One region of the Streptomyces sp. NPDC005195 genome, then DNA from elsewhere that is predicted to be linked to it. Evidence: riboswitches for the same ligand, from Rfam matches in the RefSeq annotation. Region 1 holds a riboswitch; each other region holds the start of a gene.
What was found. A riboswitch is a leader RNA that binds a small molecule or an ion and turns the genes downstream of it on or off. The one in region 1 is predicted to bind cyclic di-AMP.
Positions count from the first base shown of each region.

Region 2: it holds a riboswitch for cyclic di-AMP, as region 1 does, so the genes downstream of both, ABZV34_RS23260 (LysM peptidoglycan-binding domain-containing M23 family metallopeptidase) here and ABZV34_RS09870 (C40 family peptidase) in region 1, are expected to answer to the same signal.
Region 3: it holds a riboswitch for cyclic di-AMP, as region 1 does, so the genes downstream of both, ABZV34_RS11640 (M23 family metallopeptidase) here and ABZV34_RS09870 (C40 family peptidase) in region 1, are expected to answer to the same signal.
Region 4: it holds a riboswitch for cyclic di-AMP, as region 1 does, so the genes downstream of both, ABZV34_RS22060 (transglycosylase SLT domain-containing protein) here and ABZV34_RS09870 (C40 family peptidase) in region 1, are expected to answer to the same signal.

Region 1 covers NZ_JBEXHZ010000006.1:118,770-123,052, reverse strand. Annotated here, with positions in the region: gene ABZV34_RS09880 (ATP-dependent Clp protease proteolytic subunit) at 222-878, shown strand; gene ABZV34_RS09875 (hypothetical protein) at 886-1,191, shown strand; cyclic di-AMP (ydaO/yuaA leader) riboswitch at 1,537-1,722, shown strand; gene ABZV34_RS09870 (C40 family peptidase) at 1,726-2,199, shown strand; gene ABZV34_RS09865 (LysE family translocator) at 2,260-2,931, opposite strand; gene ABZV34_RS09860 (LysR family transcriptional regulator) at 3,052-3,963, shown strand; gene ABZV34_RS09855 (ATP-binding protein) at 4,028-4,283, opposite strand, start outside.
Region 2 covers NZ_JBEXHZ010000024.1:614-4,896, reverse strand. Annotated here, with positions in the region: gene ABZV34_RS23275 (XRE family transcriptional regulator) at 1-379, shown strand, start outside; gene ABZV34_RS23270 (DUF6126 family protein) at 376-528, shown strand; gene ABZV34_RS23265 (tyrosine-protein phosphatase) at 588-1,385, opposite strand; cyclic di-AMP (ydaO/yuaA leader) riboswitch at 1,952-2,106, shown strand; gene ABZV34_RS23260 (LysM peptidoglycan-binding domain-containing M23 family metallopeptidase) at 2,111-3,028, shown strand; gene ABZV34_RS23255 (SGNH/GDSL hydrolase family protein) at 3,304-4,089, shown strand; gene ABZV34_RS23250 (TetR/AcrR family transcriptional regulator) at 4,172-4,283, opposite strand, start outside.
Region 3 covers NZ_JBEXHZ010000007.1:230,547-234,829, reverse strand. Annotated here, with positions in the region: gene ABZV34_RS11650 (PrsW family intramembrane metalloprotease) at 1-48, shown strand, start outside; gene ABZV34_RS11645 (aldo/keto reductase) at 58-1,002, opposite strand; gene ABZV34_RS11640 (M23 family metallopeptidase) at 1,070-2,107, opposite strand; cyclic di-AMP (ydaO/yuaA leader) riboswitch at 2,119-2,276, opposite strand; gene ABZV34_RS11635 (PP2C family protein-serine/threonine phosphatase) at 2,468-3,724, opposite strand; tRNA gene ABZV34_RS11630 (tRNA-Met) at 3,928-4,001, opposite strand; gene ABZV34_RS11625 (dihydrofolate reductase family protein) at 4,154-4,283, opposite strand, start outside.
Region 4 covers NZ_JBEXHZ010000021.1:84,191-88,473, forward strand. Annotated here, with positions in the region: gene ABZV34_RS22050 (polyprenyl synthetase family protein) at 1-159, opposite strand, end outside; gene ABZV34_RS22055 (CocE/NonD family hydrolase C-terminal non-catalytic domain-containing protein) at 1,256-1,468, shown strand; cyclic di-AMP (ydaO/yuaA leader) riboswitch at 2,589-2,747, shown strand; gene ABZV34_RS22060 (transglycosylase SLT domain-containing protein) at 2,752-3,522, shown strand; gene ABZV34_RS22065 (HAD family hydrolase) at 3,621-4,283, opposite strand, start outside.

The sequences.
Region 1 (4,283 bases):
GACGATGTCCGCCGCTTCCGCCGAAAGCGACGTCCCCCGCCGCCACGCCCACGGATCCCGCGTCCGGCCCGGACCCTCGGCGTCGTACCCGTGGAGCATCTCCCTCCTCCTCTCCGCCGGGATTTTCGCTGTCGGCCGATCCCCTCGACATGATCCGTACGTCCTGTACATTTTTTACAAGTAGCGACACACAGGGGAGTCACCCGGAGGAGGCGCCAGCCATGTACGAACCGTCCGCCCGCCACGTCCTGCCCGAGTTCACCGCTCGCACGACCAGGGGACGCCGGTCCCTCGACCCGTACTCCCAACTGCTCGACGAGCGCATCGTGTTCCTCGGGACACCGGTCGACGACACCGCGGCGAACGACGTGACGGCCCTGTTCATGCACCTCGAACACCTGGCGCCGGAGCGGGACATCTCGCTCTACGTCAACTGCCCTGGTGGCTCGTTCACCGCGATGACGGCGATCTACGACACGATGCGGTTCGTCGCCTGTGACGTGGAGACCGTGTGCCTGGGGCAGGCCGCGTCGGTCGCCGCCGTCCTGCTGGCCGGCGGCACTCCGGGCAAGCGGTTCGCCCTGCCGGGTGCACGGGTGCTGATCCGTCAGCCCTCTCTGCCCGTCCCCGTTCCGGGCCACGCGAGCGATCCAGCCCTCCAGGCAACGGAGTTGACGCGCACTCGGAAGCTGCTGGAGGACATGCTCGTACGGCACACGGGGCAAAATCCCGAACAAGTCGCCGCAGACATCGAGCGGGACACGATTCTGGACGCGCAGGCCGCGCTGGCGTACGGGCTGGTGGACGGGATCATCCCGAGCCGCAAGAACTCGCGCACCACGCCCGGTGCGAGGAACGCCACACCCGACGCGAGGTGATCCGCCGATGGTGCCCGAACTGCCTCCGCTGCCCGCACTGACCCACGCCGAGGCCGAGCTGATCGACCGCTACCTCGACGTGGTCGACCTGGTCGGCCGCATCAACCCGGGCCGGCCGGGAGACACCTATCGCGGGCTCCGCGCCGCCCAGGCACTCGTGGGCAAGGCGACCGCACTGCGTGACGCCCTGGCCCTGATGCACCAGCGGGGCGAGAGCGAGGTGCACGCGCCGACCCTGGCGCAGGCCCTGCGCGTCCTCGACGGCGAGCGGCGGACCGCCCGCGTCACCCTGCCGCCCGACTCCGGCAGTTGAGGCATCCAGGACCGGGGCGCCGCTCACACCGATCCGCGGAACGTCCGGACCGGGTTTCAAACGGACCAGTCGACGTACCCCCCAACGGCGTAGACGCGCGTCCTTTCGGGTGGCCCCAAAAGTTGCGCAACACGCGTAGCCAAAAGGCGCAATGAAGTGCTCCGGTGCTGGTAAGAGCCTTGCCGACGTCCCCAACGCCCCTCGAACAGAGGAGTGTCCACCCGAACGGGTGAGTGGTGAGTAACCCCACAAATCATCGGTTCCGCTCGGATTTTCCGACATCCATGCGTGAAGATCCCTTCCGACGACAAGCCCCCGCCACACCGGCGGGGCGGTCCGGGCGGACGCCGAGTCCTGCCGCCGCCCGGATGACCGGTCGACAGATGTGCATCGGCAGGAGTGGAGGACCCAGCAAGACGGGCCGCCGGAGAGATCCGGGCGGTCCTTGGGGTGAAGCCGCGTAAGCGGCCGGGCTACTTCGCCAGCCCGAATCCGACAGGTCATCCTTCACAGGCGGTTGACGAAGGGTTGCGCATGACTGCGCTCAATCGTGTCCCGTCGCTGCTGACCCGGGCCGGTACGGCCTCGGCTCTGACCATCGCCGCCGTGGGCGGCAGCCTGGTGGTCCCGGGCGTCGCAGCCGACGCCGAGGCGGCCACACCGGCGACGAGGGCACTCCAGGTCGCGGCATCCAAGAAGGGCGCCCCGTACAGGTACGGGGCCACCGGGCCGCGCCGCTTCGACTGCTCCGGGCTCACGCTGTACTCGTACAAGAAGGCGGGCAAGAAGCTGCCTCGTACGGCCGCCGGGCAGTACAACAAGAGCCACCACATCTCAGCCTCGCATCGCAAGGCCGGTGACCTCGTGTTCTTCCATTCGGGCCGGAACGTGTACCACGTCGGCATCTACGCCGGGAAGGGAAAGATCTGGCACTCCCCGAAGAGCGGGGAGGTCGTGAAGCTCCAGAAGATCTGGACGAAGAGCGTCTGGTACGGCCGTGTGAGCTGACCCGGCCGAGGGGCGGCGGCGCCGGGCCGCCGCCCCTCGCGGCACGAAGCGGGGAGACTCTCAGGCCGTCAGGGGCTCCAGGAGGAGCACCAGACCGAGCACCGTGAGCGCGCTCCCGGTGACCGCTTCCACGGCGCGGGCGGCACGCGGCCTGCGCAGCCACCGTCCCAGCCGGTCGACCAGCAGGGCGACCGCCGGGAACCACACGAGGGCGACGGCCACCACGATCAGGGCCAGCACCAGGGTGCGGGGCATCGCGGGGCTGCCCGCGGGCACGAACTGCGGCAGCAGGCTCAGGAAGGTGATCGGCGCCTTCGGGTTGAGCGCGTTCGTGACGAAGCCCTGCCGCAGCGGACGGCTCCCGTCCCCGGGCCCGCCGGCCACGGCCTCGCGGGGCAGCGTCCCGCCGGACGCCGCCGGGCGCTCCCGGTCCGGATCCCGGTCCCGCTGCCGTCGCGGACCGCCCAGCGTCCGTACGCCCAGGTACAGCACGTAGGCGCCGCCGAGGAGCTGCAGCGTGCGGAACAGCGCGGGCACGGCCGTGAGGACGGCGGCGACACCGGCGACGGCCAGCACGGTGTGCAGGAGGAGCCCGCCCGCGACCCCGAGCGCGCACGCCACCCCGGCCCGGCGGGAGACGAGGGCGTTGCGCACGACGACGGTGAAGTCCGCGCCGGGCATGGCGACCATTCCCGCGGCCACAGCGGTGAAGGCGATGAGCTGTGCGTCCATGGCCACCAGGGTGCCCGGGCCGGGCCTTCACCAGGTATGTCGAATATCCTGGGTCTGCCTTAACCAATCGTTAAGACCTGGGCTCCTCCGCGGGGTGCCCCGGACCTGGGGAGGCGTTCGATGTACGACCCGACACGGCTGGCGGCCCTGGTGGCGGTGGCCGAGGCGGGATCCATCACCCGGGCCGCCGAACGCCTCGGCTACAGCCCGCCCGCCCTCTCCCAGCAGCTCGCCAAGCTGGAACGGGAGGCGGGCGCGTCCCTGCTGGTGCGGTCCCACCGCGGGGCGCGGCTCACGGACGCGGGCGAGCTGCTCGTGGCCCGGGCCCGCCGGGTGCTCGACGAGATGGAGCGGGCCCGGCACGAACTGGCCCGTCTGACCGGTCTGTCGGGCGGCACCCTGCGGCTCGGCACCTTCCAGACGGCGGGCATCCATCTGCTGCCGCCGGTGCTCAGCGCCTTCCGCCGGGCCCACCCCGACGTGGAACTCACGGTCGCGAACTACGAGCCCCCGGACGGTGTCTCGGCGGTCGCGGCGGGCGAGGTCGATCTCGCGCTGACGCACACCTACGAGCCCGCGGACCCGGTACCCCTCCCCACGTCGGTGCACGCGGAGCCGGTGCTGGTCGAGGAGCTGGTGCTCGTCACGGCTCCGGGACACGTCCTCGCGGACGGTGCGGCCCGGCTGCCGCTGTCCGGACTCGCCGGACAGCCGCTGATCAGCATGGCTCCGGACCATCCGCCCCGGCAGGGTGTGGAGGCCGCGCTGGCCCGGGTCGGGGCCACCCCGGCCGTGCGGGTCGAGAGCCCCGGGTACGCCCTGGTGTGCGCGCTGGTCAGTGCGGGGCTCGGGGTCGCGGTGGTGCCGGAGATGGTGGCCAGGACGGCGGCGACCCCGGTGGGGCTGCGGCTGCTGGAGCCGGGAGATCTGCGCCGTACGATCTCCGTCGTCCACCGGACCGACCGGCAGGCACCCGCGGCCGAGGCCTTCCGGGCCCTGCTGCGCGGCGTGTTCGGGCGTGCCACGCGGTAGGCGTGCCACGCGGCGGGGACGCGCGGCACGGACTCGCGCGCGGGCGGGGCAACTGATCGTTTCCTCAGGGCTCTTGTGGGCCGCCGGCCACCACCGGCCGGGCCGGCACCGTCCACGGCAGCTCGATGGAGACCGTCTTGCCGCCCTCCCGGGTGGGGCGCACGAGAACCCTGCCGCCGCATTCGGCGGTCAGCCAACGAATGATCACCATCCCACGGCCGTTGTCCTGTTGGACGGCGGCGGGCAGGCGTTTCGGGAAGCGTGGATGGCTGTCGGTGACGCCGATGCGCAGTTGTTCGTCCCGGTCGAGCCGGACGTCC
Region 2 (4,283 bases), on a different contig from region 1:
CATCGTCCGGGCCACCGACATGGAGCCGACCGCGGCGGGCGGCTGGACCTACTGGCAGGCCGGCTCCCCGGGCCGCGGGATGCAGGCGCTGCGGGTGCACGTCCCCTACGGCTCCCAGGGCGACATCGTGCGCGTCCATCCCGGCGAGGAGTGGCTCCACGTCCTCCAGGGACGGCTGCGGCTGCGCCTCGGGGACACCACGCAGGTGCTCGCGCCCGGGGACAGCGCGCACTTCGACTCGCTGACCCCGCACCGTATAGCCGCCGCCGACCAGGCGGGGGCCGACCTCCTTTTCGTACACACCCTGCTGCAGAGCCCCGCCGCCGCGCTGTGCCTCGGCCCGGCGGCGCCGCACCCGACCCTAGGAGAGACGTCATGACGGAACCCACGGAGCCCGGCCACCGGCGGTCCATGGAGGACAAGCTCCCCCGTGCGCTGTGGGTGCGGCTGATCATCTACGTGGCCGTCGGCCACCTCTTCGCGGCCTTCATCTACCTGCTGTTCACGCTGGGGGCGCAGAACCAGTAGACCCGGCGCACGGCCACGGCCGCGGGGCGCACGGCCGTGGGCCGCACGGCCCGTGGACGTCAGTCGAGGAGCCTGTCGCGCAGCCGGTCCCGCAGCTCGGGGGTGAGACGCAGGGCCTCCTCCAGATAGCCGTCGACGCCGCCCCAGGTCTCCTCGATCGTCTCGAAGGCCGCCGTCAGGTACTCGGCCCGCGCGTCGAACAGCGGGCTGAGCAGCTCCATGACCTCGGGGGAGCTGGGCGTGTCCGAGGTGCCGTTGCGGTGCACCTTGTAGCGGCGGTGGCGCGCGTTCGACTCCAGGTAGTCGGCGACGATGGCGTCGCGCTCGACGCCCACGGCGAGCAGCGTCACGGCTATGGACAGGCCCGCGCGGTCCTTGCCCGCCGCGCAGTGCATGAGCGCGGGCACGCTGTCCTCGGCCAGGGCGTGCAGCACCTGGGAGTGCTCGGCCGTCCGCTCGGTGACGATCGTCCGGTACGAACCGATCATCCGGTCCGCCGCCCGGCCGTCGCCGAGGTGGGCACGGAGCTGGTCGAGCTCGCCGTCACGGACCATCTTCCAGAACTCGCTGCCGTCGGCCGGGTCGGTCAGCGGAAGATTCACGTTCCGTACGCCGGGCAGCTCGACGTCCGGCCCCTCCAGTTTCTGGTCCGAGGCGTTGCGGAAGTCGAAGATCGTGTGCAGCCCGAGGGAGGAGAGGAACGCGGCGTCCTCCTTCGTGGCGTGCGCGAGGTGGCCACTGCGGAACAGCCGCCCGGACCGCACCCGCCGGCCGTCCACGGTGGGCAGGCCGCCCACGTCTCGGAAGTTGCGCACTCCGGCCAGCTCCGGCTCGGTCGACGGGACCTGCTGCGTCACGGGGGCTCCTCCCATAGGGCCGTCGGCACCGCTCGTCGTCGCTCGCCGACGGGAATCGCCTCTCGACGATACGACATGGGTACCTCGGGCGATGAGTTGTCCACAGGCGTCGCCTCCGAGGTGGGACGGCCTTGACGACCTCCGCGCCGGAGCACCTCACGACCCCCGTCCTCGCGCGGCAGCGGAGCGACGGAGGGGTCCGCGCGGCGGCCGCGGAACCGTGTGGGGATCTCGATGCGTCAGTCGTCAGATTTCGTAACGTGTGACCGGTGTGGGGGAAATGTCGCTTTCAGTCCAACTCGTCCCGAGAAAGGGCCCTCTGGGGTGTCGTGCGTGAGCAGCGTCATATACGTGACGATGCGTTGCGACCTTCGTCCCCCGGGGTGCCGCGCGGCCCGGGGGATCGCCGGGGTCGAAAGGGGCACCGCGCACGGAGGGTGACGGACAATCAGGACATCGATCAAGAAAGGTGGTCGTACGGAGATCGCGGACAGTTGTCGACGCGCTGTTCTCTCGCCTACGTTCGCCCTCAATCCGGACGGACGCCCAATCCTGCCGCCGCCCGGAATCCGCACTCACCCGTACGCGGCAGGAGCGGGGGACCCACAGGTACGACGCCTGTTCCGGTCTCCGGAACGGCTAGGGGTACAGCCGCGCCCGCGCGGCCGGGCATCTCCAGCCCGCACCCGACAGCTCACCTCGCAGGCGCCGGAGAGGAATGCGTCATGCCCGCGAAGGGTAAGCACCGTCGTCCCAGGTTTCTGCGCCTGCCCCGCTCGATCGCCCTGGCCGGCACCGGTGGTGCCGCGCTCGCCCTGCCGCTGATGGGCGCCGTCTGCGCCCATGCGGCGGCCCCGGCGGCAGCCGTCCCGTCCGCCGTGCAGAAGATCACGACGGTCTCCGCGCCCGCCGCGGCCGACGGGGAGAAGACCTATGTCGTGAAGTCCGGTGACACGCTCGCGAAGATCGCGGACCGGCAGCACGTCAGCGGCGGCTGGAAGAAGCTCTACGCCGACAACCGCGCGGTCGTCGGCGGTGATCCGAAGCTGATCCGTCCCGGCCTGAAGCTCACGATCGTGGGGCGGAGCGCCGCGGCCGGCGCCACGCCGCAGGCGGCGGAGTTGTCGTCCGTCTCGTCCGTGGGCTCCGCCACCGCGCTCTCCGTGCGGCCCGCCGTCGAGACGGCCACCGCGACCGACACCACCGCGGCCAAGGCCGCCCAGGCCGCCGACGCGGGGTACACCCTGCCCGTCGAGGGAGCCACCATCGGCACCGGCTACAAGGTGCCCGGCAGCATGTGGTCCAGCGGCTACCACACCGGTGTGGACTTCGTGGTCCCGACCGGCACCACGGTCAGGTCCGTCGCCGCGGGCACCGTCGTCTCGGCCGGCTGGGGCGGCGCGTACGGCAACCAGGTCGTCGTCCAGCACGCCGACGGGCGGTACTCGCAGTACGCCCACCTGTCCGCGCTCTCCGTCTCGGCGGGGCAGACCGTGACCGCGGGGCAGCGGCTCGGCCTCTCCGGCGCGACCGGCAACGTCACCGGACCGCACCTGCACTTCGAGATCCGCACGACCCCCGTCTACGGCTCGGACGTGGACCCGGTCGCGTACCTGCGCGCCCACGGCGTCGTCGTCGCCTGACGCCCCCACACGTCCCGAGGGCCGGACCCCACGCTTCACGGGGTCCGGCCCTCGGTGTCTCGTCAGTGCCGCGCCGCCGCCCTTTCCGGATCTCGGGCGTCCAGGCGCGGTGGCTGTTCAACCACGCCTGAGAGAGCCCTATTCCGGATTTCGGCCAATTTTTATGAGTGGCTTATCTCACCACCCGTCAACCCATTCCTACGGTCGCGTAGCTCACATCCCAAGGTGAATCATGGCTCGATGTGGCAAACGATTCGAAGAGTGACAACAGAGCGGTGATCGGGTCGTACGTGGCGGTGGGGGACAGCTTCACCGAAGGCGTCGGCGACCCCGGCCCCGAAGGAGCCTTCGTCGGTTGGGCGGACCGTTTCGCGGTGCTGCTCGCGGACCGGCAGCCGGAAGGCGACTTCACCTACACCAACCTCGCCGTGCGCGGGAAACTGCTCGACCAGGTCATCGACGACCAGCTCCGGCGGGCCAAGGAACTCGCCCCGGACCTGGTCTCCTTCTGCGCGGGCGGCAACGACATCATCCGGCCCGGCACCGACCCCGACGAGGTCGCGGAGCGCTTCGAGCGCGCGGTCGCCGACCTCACCTCCGCCGTCGGCACCGTCATGGTGACGACCGGCTTCGACACCCGCGGCGTCCCGGTGCTGAAGCACCTGCGCGGCAAGATCGCCACGTACAACGGGCATGTACGGGCCATCGCGGACCGCTACGGCTGTCCGGTCCTCGACCTGTGGTCCCTCAAGACGGTCCAGGACCGGCGCGCCTGGGACGGCGACCGACTGCACCTGTCGCCGGAGGGCCACACCAGGGTCGCGCTGCGGGCCGGCCAGGTCCTCGGCCTCGACGTGCCCGCCGACCCGGACCAGCCCTGGCCTCCCCTGCCGCCCCGCGGCACGCTGGAGGTGCGGCGCGACGACATCCACTGGGCACGCGAGTACCTCGTGCCGTGGATCGGACGAAGGCTGCGCGGGGAGTCCTCGGGCGACCACGTGGCGGCCAAGGGCAGCCTCTCGCCGGACGACATCAAGATGCGGATCGGGACCGTCGCCTGAGCGGGGTGACACCGCGGGCGGCCGACGGGCGGGACCGTGGGGAAGGCCGCCCCGACGGCGGCGGTGCGCCGGGGCGGGCGCCTCAGCGCACCGCCGCCGTCAGGGCGGCCCGGTCGAGCCCCAACTCCCGCGCGAGCGCGTCGTCCACCCACTCCTGGGCCCGCGCCCGCGACACCGCTCCCGCGTAGGAGGTC
Region 3 (4,283 bases), on a different contig from region 1:
CCGGACCCGACAGCGCCCCGCCCGGCGTACGACCCCTACCGGCCCTGAGCGGAGCGCTCAGGCCGACGCCTCCGTCAGCCGTGCCAGTTCGTCGTCCTTCAGCGTGAGGTCCGCGACCGCGAGCAGGTCCGGAAGCTGTTCGACCGTCCGTGCGGAGGCGATCGGGGCCGCGACCGTGGGCCGGGCGGCGAGCCAGGCGAGTGCGACGGTGGCGGCCGAGGCGTCATGGGCGCGGGCGACCTCGTCGAGGGCGGCGAGGACACGCCGGCCCCGCTCCGTGTCGAGGTGCTTGCCCGCGCCCTCGGCCCGCGCCGAGTCGACGGTCGTGCCCGGACGGTACTTGCCGGTGAGGAACCCGGCGGCGAGGGCGAAGTACGGGACGGCGGCCAGTCCGGTCCGGGAGGCGACCTCCTGGAGCGGGCCCTCGTAGGTGTCGCGCGAGACGAGGTTGTAGTGGGGCTGGAGGACGGTGTAGCGCGCGAGGTCCTCGCGGTCCGAGAACTCCAGGGACTCCGCGAGCCGTTCGGCGGAGAGGTTGGAGGCGCCGATCTCCCGGACCTTGCCGGCCCGGACCAGTTCGTCGAGCGTGCCGATGATCTCCTCGACCGGGACCGAGGTGTCGTCGAAGTGGGTGTAGTAGAGGTCGATGTAGTCCGTGCCGAGCCGGCGCAGTGACGCGTCGGCCGCCGCCCTGACGGTGTCCGGGGCCAGCCCCTTGTACTGGGGATGGGCGCCGACCTTGGTGGCGAGGACGACATCGGAGCGGTTGCCGCGCGCGGCGAACCACTTGCCGATGATCGTCTCGGACTCGCCGCCCCTGTTGCCGGGGATCCACGCCGAGTAGCTGTCGGCGGTGTCGACGAAGTTGCCGCCCGCGGCCGCGTAGGCGTCGAGGACCGCGAAGGACTGCGCCTCGTCGGCGGTCCAGCCGAAGACGTTGCCGCCGAGGGCGAGCGGGAAGACCTCGATGTCGGAGGAACCGAGCGTGCGGAGAGGAGTCATACCCCATTTCAACAGTCGTAGCGGACGACTGCATTCCGCACCCGCCGTGCTCGCGGCGGGTGCTGGATCAGGGGTTGATGCCCTTGCTCTGCAGCCACGCCATCGGGTCGATCGCGTCGCCGCCGCCGGGGTGGACCTCCAGGTGGAGGTGCGGCCCGGTCACGTTGCCGGTCGCGCCCACCCGTCCGATGACGTCACCCGTGCCCACCTTCTGGCCCACGCTGACGCTGATGGACGACTGGTGGCAGAACCACAGCTCCGTGCCGTCGTCGAGGGTGAGGATCGTGCGGTAGCCGTACGAGCCGGCCCAGCCCGCCTCCGTGATGGTGCCGCTGTGGATCGCCTTGATCAGCGTGCCCGTGGGGGCGGCGAAGTCGAGGCCGGTGTGGTAGCCGGACGACCACATGGAGCCGGCGTCACCGAAGCGGGAGGTCAGGGTGTACGAGGAGGTCGGCAGCGAGTAGCTCTTGGCGAGCTGCGCGAGGCGCGCGGCCTCGGCCTTCTGCTTGGCCTCCGCTTCCGCCTTCTTCTTCGCGGCGGCTTCCTTGGCCTTGGCCTCGTCCTGCTGTTCGGCGGCCAGCGCGACCGCCTTCTTCGCGGCGGCGGTCTCGGCGGCGGCCTGGGCCGCGCTGTCGACCTGGTCCTGCTGCGACTCGGCCTGCTCCATGATGCGGGCCCGCAGCGCCTCGCCGGCGTCGGCGTTGCCCTGCGCGGCGTCGGCGGTGGTGAGACCGGCGCCGGTGAGCGGGGTGGAGGAGCCCTTCGGCGTGCTGGAACCGCCGTCGGATATCAGGGCCTTGGCCGACTGGGTGACCGAGGAGAGGTCGGGCAGCGAGATCGACACGGGCGGCTTGCCGGGCGCGGCGGTGGCGATGCCACCCGCGCCGACGGCGGCCAGGACACCGACGCCGAGGACGGTGGAGCTGCGGGCGAGCCCGCCCCCGCGCTGCTTGGAGACGCGGTGCCGGCCGCGGACGGGAGCGACGGAATCCGCGGTGGGGTTCCATTCCTCCCAGGGGCCCTCGTCGTCGCCGCGGGAGTAAGCGAAAGTCTGACTGTCGTTCGGCGCGAACGAAGTGGGCTGGGCAGGCCGGTTGGACGCCACGTGGGCGCGCTCCTTTCCTTCCTTCTCGCCTACCGGGTTAGCTGACGGGTTCGGAGCAGGAAGGTCTCCTACGCGCGTCAACCCACGGTGTCTCCACCGTGAAAGACGCTCGATTCACCCCAATTTGGTGGTTCCCCGGTTCCCTCGCGGGATTCGGCGCGTGCGCACGGAGCCGTCTCTTGTGACGGCTGGGACTACCGCGCTGCGTTATCGAACGTTAATAGACTCGGGTACCGGATTCCAAGCCGTTCGTGCCGATCATTGCGCACTCTTGGCCAGGACTTACGGGGCATGACCGAGGGAAAGCGGGCGAGTTGACCCGCCCTGCCTCACCCGCCTTTTCTGACCGTGCGTCAGCTGTTACGCGGAGGGATATCGTCCGGCTACCCCCCGTGACAACGATCGAGGAACTCCGTCGCCCTCGAGGGGACGCCGCACGGCGAGCAGCGCCATGTCGTCCGAGAGCGCGCCGCCCGTGTGCCGGCGGGCCCCCTCCGCGAGCGCGGCCAGCAGGGCGTCCGGGTCGCGGAAGGTCTGCCCCGCGAGCCGACCGGCCGGATCGTAGAAGTTCCCGCGGCCGTCCCGCGCCTCGGACAGTCCGTCCGTGTGGAACAGGAGCGTGGAGCCGAGCGGGAAGTCCGCCGTCTCCCCTCGGTCGGGCCAGCGGCCCAGCTCGCCCATGCCGAGCGGCAGCGCGGGGTTCGCGGCGGCGAGCGTGAACAGCGTGCCGTCCGCGTGCAGGAGCAGCGGTGACGGATGGCCGCGGTTGACGATCCGGACCACGTCGCCCCCGTGCGGGATCTCCGCGAGGACGGCCGTGGTGAAACCCTCGAAGGCGTCCAGGCCCTCGCGCCGGGTGCCCTCACGGGCCAGCGCACGTTCCAGCCGCTGCGCGACCGCCTCCAGCGTCGTCTCCTGCTCGGCCGCCTCCCGGAACGCCCCGATGACCACCGCTACGACGGCCACCGCGCCCATGCCCTTGCCGCGTACGTCGCCCACCACCAGCCGTACGCCGTGCGGGGTGTCCTGTACGGCGTACAGGTCGCCGCCGATGAACGCGCCCTCCTGCGCGGCCTCGTACCGTGCCGCGACCGCCAGGCCGCCGATCCGCTCCTCGGGTTCCGGCAGCACGGCGCGCTGAGCCGCCTCGGCGATCTGGCGGACCGAGGCGAGCCGTCGGTCCGAGCGGCGGACGAGGATGTTGATGAGGACGGCGAGGACGGCGACGGTCGCCACCGTGGCGACCTCGGTGATCGAGCCGATCCCCATATGGAAGCCGAACCTGAGGCGGCAGCCCAGCAGCGCGGCCAGCGTCATGGCTCCCGTGAGGAGGGTGCCGCGCAGCGTGAAGATCGGCGCGGCGACGAGCGGGGCGGCGGTGAAGAGCGGGGCCGCGGTGAAGTCGGGCGGGGTCATACAGTCGTAGACCACCGCGACGACGACGAGCAGGACCGGCAGCGCCCGCACCAGGGTCCAGGCGTGCGAAATCCGACGGGCGTCCGGGTCCGGCGGCGATTCGTCCCCCAGCCCCGGATCGGGCACGGGGTCGTCGGGCAGCCGTCCGCCCGACCGGTCGTAGGGCGGTTCGGCCCGCCGCGCACCTCCTCGCTGGCCCACCCATCCAGGTTTCCCGGAGTGGGGGGAGGCGGCCAGCGGTGTGGACCGACCGGGGGACGGCCCACGCTTCCGTACGGGCGGGTCGGAGAAACCAGGGACCGGAAACACCGAGCACCGAGCACACCGAAGGCCGGAAACGTCTCTTGGCCGGAAACACCAAGGGCCGGAACTCGTGAATCCGAGTTCCGGCCCTTGGCCTTGAGTAGCGGGGACAGGATTTGAACCTGCGACCTCTGGGTTATGAGCCCAGCGAGCTACCGAGCTGCTCCACCCCGCGTCGTTGAAACCAGTGTACGTCATGTTCGACCCCCCGAGCACACCCGTTCACGCACGCCCCACGACCAGGTCTCTTCTCCTCCGGATCCCCCGCGATTCCGCCTCGCTCGCGACGGTCCGCGGCCGGGCGCCCGGCCGCCGGAAGCCCCTCCGCTAGGGGGCGCCGAGCAGATGCCGGTTGGGTGCCGTGGCCCGCTCCTCGAACTCCGGGAGCACGACGACGTCCGCCCCCGCGGCCGCCAGCAGCCCGTTGCCGTCCGCGCCCGCCACGAAGGTGTCCGGC
Region 4 (4,283 bases), on a different contig from region 1:
GCCGGCCCGCAGGAGATGCTGCGCGGCTTCCGTGATGAAGGGGACCTCGCTCTTGGTGACTTCGAGCAAGCCCTCCTCGACAGCCGCCAATCCGGCCTGGACATCGGCTTCGAGAGCCTGGTCCCGCACGCTCAGCCCGAACGGCCCGACGACGGTCACGAGAGGTTCTCCTGTCTGCTGACGATCACATGGCGAACTCGGTCGATCATTCGGTCGATGACACGGTTTGTCGATGTGTCGCTGCCATCACTCAAGTCAGCGTATCCGGTCACGTTTCGATCACCACGAGCGCCCACCGTCCCCACTGTCGACTTCCTCCCGACTTCCCTCTCCCCCGGCGTCCGATGTCCCCCGGGAGGCAGGCAGTCCCACGCAGTCCCACGTCCGGGTGGCGGCCCGTCACGAACGTTATGTTCCTGATAGGCCGGTATGGCAGTGGATAAACCGAATCACCCGCGAGCACCGGGAACACCGGGAACACCGGGAACACCGGGAACACCGACAAGAGCATGCACGCCCGTACGGCCTTCCCCTACGAGACGACTCACGAGGACGTCCGGATCCCTCCGGCGGACGGCACCCGGCTGTACGCGGGCCACGGGACTCGCCCACATCACCCGCCCGCCGGACTCGCGCACGTCGGCCGGGTGATGTGGCGCGACATCCGGGTGAAGCGCCTGGCGACGGTGGCCCCGTTCATCCATACGTGGCCGCCGCCGCGCCCGGCCCAGGACGCGCACGGGGGCGACGGCGGCGTCCGCCAGGGTGGCCCCGCGATCCGTGCGGCCGTCCCGGCGGTGGGCGGGCGGCCGGCGGGACCCGCACCCCGACCCGGTACCGCGCCTGGTCCAGAGCCTCCCGCCGGGCCCGGCGATCGGCTTCCTCCCGGAGGCGCCGCACTGGGGGACCACTGGCCCGAGCCACACAGCACGCGCACCCCGACCGACACGGACGCGCACACCCCGACCGACCCGGACAGCGGCCCGGTGACGCCGGAGCCCCTTCCTCGCCCCTATGTCACGGACGCGCACCCACCGGCGACGGTCTACGCCTCCCCGCCCGGCCGCCGGGTGGGCGACACCGCGGGATCCTCCCTCTTTGGTCACTCCCGTCGCGTACGCGCTCCGGGGTGCGCCGGTGCTTGTGCGCTCCCCTCAGCACACCGGCGTGGACACGGGTCGCCTCCGCCCCTCAACACACCCGCGCGGACCTGTCTCCGGACCGCCGCGAGGGTGGGTCCGGGTGATCGGCCCCGGTGTGCGACGCGGCCCCTGACGGCACCTCGACCCCGGTCACTCGTAGTGCCGTGAACCTGTCAGTGCGCAACCGCCGCGATCAGTCGCTCCCCTCGAAACCGGTCACTACGGAGGACGTAGGTTTCGGCCCGGCCGCCATCGGCCGGGCCGTCCCGCCCGGCCCTCGCATCCGCCTCTGGCTCGCTCCCTCCCCTCCCTCTTCCTGGCCCTGAATCCGGCCCGAGCCCGGCCCGGAGGCCGGCTTCACCCCGGACCCGTCGGTCAGTTCTCTCGAACTCCCCTTACGAGCAGGGGAGTCCGGTTCCACGAACGCCTTCGCGGAACCGGACCCTCCGTACCGCTCGGGATGGCCTCCGCCGCCGCTTTCGGCGAACCCCGCCCGAACGCCGGTCAGTGGACGACGTGGCCAAGGGCGAGCGATGCCGCGAAGTCGTCCGCCGCCACCGCGGCACCCGCGCCCACCCGGACGGCCTCGAACACGCGGAGGAGGCTCGAGGCGTGCTCCGCCCAGGAAGCCGAGCCTCGAGCGCCCGCGCCCGCCTCCCCTGGTCGATCCGCCCGCGCCGCCCGCGACCGGCCCGGGAGGCGCGACCCGGGTCCCGCCCCGAAGTCGGCTACGGGACAAGGGACTTCGCTCTCCCCCGAGCTGGTCCGCAAGGCCTTCACCGAGGCGGCCTCCCCTCGTACGGGGGAGCGGCGGATCCCGCGCATCGCGGGCCGAAGCCCCGGCGGCCCCGCGGAGCAGAGCGTGGACCGGTGCATCCCTGACGGACCCCGGCGAGGGACACGCGCCCGTCCTCACGGGCGGCCAGGAGTGGGTCACGCGCTTCGGCGTCATGCGGGCGGATCCCGGACCGTAATCAACAGGGTGCGCGCGGGCTGGAGTTCGGCCCCCGTCCCGACCTGAAGCGCCGCGCGCATCCCGAACACCGGCCCTACGGAGACCACTTCAGGACCGTCGAGAACCGGCTGCCCCACGGCGACCCCGGCACGGGCCTGCCCGCACGAACGGTGCGCACGGCTCCGACCGAGGGCTCAGCGGCCTTTTATCCGCGCCTTATATGCCCGACTTGCCGCCATTGCCGCTTTATTCCTGTCGGATCGAGTGAGTTGGGTCACGCGCGAAGGTCATCTACCTCGCGAACCCATCCAGCGACTACCCGTTTGCATAAGCCAAGTTGAGCGAAGTATTCCGGATTAATCGGGCAATTCATCCGCCCTTATGTCCTGGTGAAAACGATCTACACCGCGACATCAAGGCTTGTTTCGGACATGTGCTCTCGCATACCTTCACGTCACTCCGGACGGACCGCCCAATCCTGCCGCCGACCGGAACCACACCCGACCACACACGCACGGCAGGAGCGGGGGACCCAGGTAAGCCGCCGATCCGAAGTCCGGAACGGCTAGGGGTGAAGTCGCACTCACCGTGCGGCCGGGCAGCTCCCGCCCGAACCCGACAGCTCACCTCGCAGGCGCCGGAGAGGAACTCGTCATGGCCGCAGCAGGTAGACACTGCCACCCGAAGACCCGCAGCACCCTCGTTCGCGGCATTCTCGCGGCGGGCACGGGCGCCGCGGTACTCGCCCTCCCACTCCTGGGCGCCACCTGCGCACAGGCCGCCACGGGCGCCTCCGACGTCCAGCTCGTCACCTACAAGGTGGTCACGGGCGACACCCTGGTCAAGATCGCGCAGAAGTACCCCTCGAGCGGCGGCTGGAAGAAGCTGTACGAGGCCAACAGCGCGGTCATCGGCTCCAACCCGTCGGCGCTCCGCACGGGCCTCACCCTGACGGTCGGCACGAAAACCGTCCAGAACACCACAAAGTCGGCAAAGGTCACGGCGGCGGTCGCCAAGACGACCAAGTCCACGACCACGGCGGTCAAGACCGCGACGGCCAAGACCAAGGCGGCCACCGAGACCACCGCCGCCGTGAAGACGTACACGAACGACCTCGACGGCTGGATCAAGCAGTCGCTGGACATCATGGCCAAGAACGGAATCCCGGGCACGTACAACGGCATCCACCGCAACGTCATGCGGGAGTCCTCCGGAAACCCCAAGGCCATCAACAACTGGGACTCCAACGCCGCCGCCGGTATCCCCTCCAAGGGCCTGCTCCAGGTCATCGACCCGACGTTCAAGGCCTACCACGTGCCCGGCACGTCCATGGACTCCTACGACCCGGTCGCGAACATCACCGCCGCCTGCAACTACGCCGCAGCGAAGTACGGCTCGATCGACAACGTCAACGGCGCCTACTGACCGGACGCCACGAGACCGGGGTGCCGGGCCGGACTTCCGGCACCCCGGGAATCCGAGGCTTCGGGGCTTCGGGGCTTCGGGGCTTCGGGCAACCGGGGCTACGGTGCGGAGAGCGGGAACAGCCGCTCCAGCACCACCGCGATCCCGTCGTCCTCGTTCGACAGCGTCACCTCGTCGGCCACCGCCCTGAGCTCCGGGTGGGCGTTGGCCATGGCGACCCCGTGGGCGGCCCAGTCGAACATGGGGATGTCGTTGGGCATGTCACCGAAGGCGATGGTGGCTTCGGAGGCCAGCCCGAGATGGGCGGCGGCGAGAGCAAGGCCCGTCGCCTTGGTCACCCCGCATGGCTGGAGTTCGACCGTGCCGGGCCCCGACATGGTGACCGTGGCCAGGGAACCCACCACTCCCCTGGCCGCCGCGGCCAACTCGTCGTCGGACAGCAGCGGGTGGCGCAGCAGGACCTTGCTGATCGGCTCCGTCCAGAGGTCGTCGCGGCGACCGACCCGTACCGCGGGAAGCGTCGGGTGCGGCATCACGTAACCGGGCTCGATGAGTGTCAGTCCGTCCACGCCGTCCTGGTCCACCGCGGCGTAGAGCAGCCCTACCTCCGCCTCGATCTTGCCGAGCGCCGTCTCCGCGAGTTCCCTGTCCAGGGTCACCGACCACAGCAGACGGTCCTCGCCCGCGTCGTAGAGCTGCGCCCCCTGTCCGCACACCGCCAGTCCCGCACCGCCGAGTTCGCCGAGGAGCGGGCGCACCCT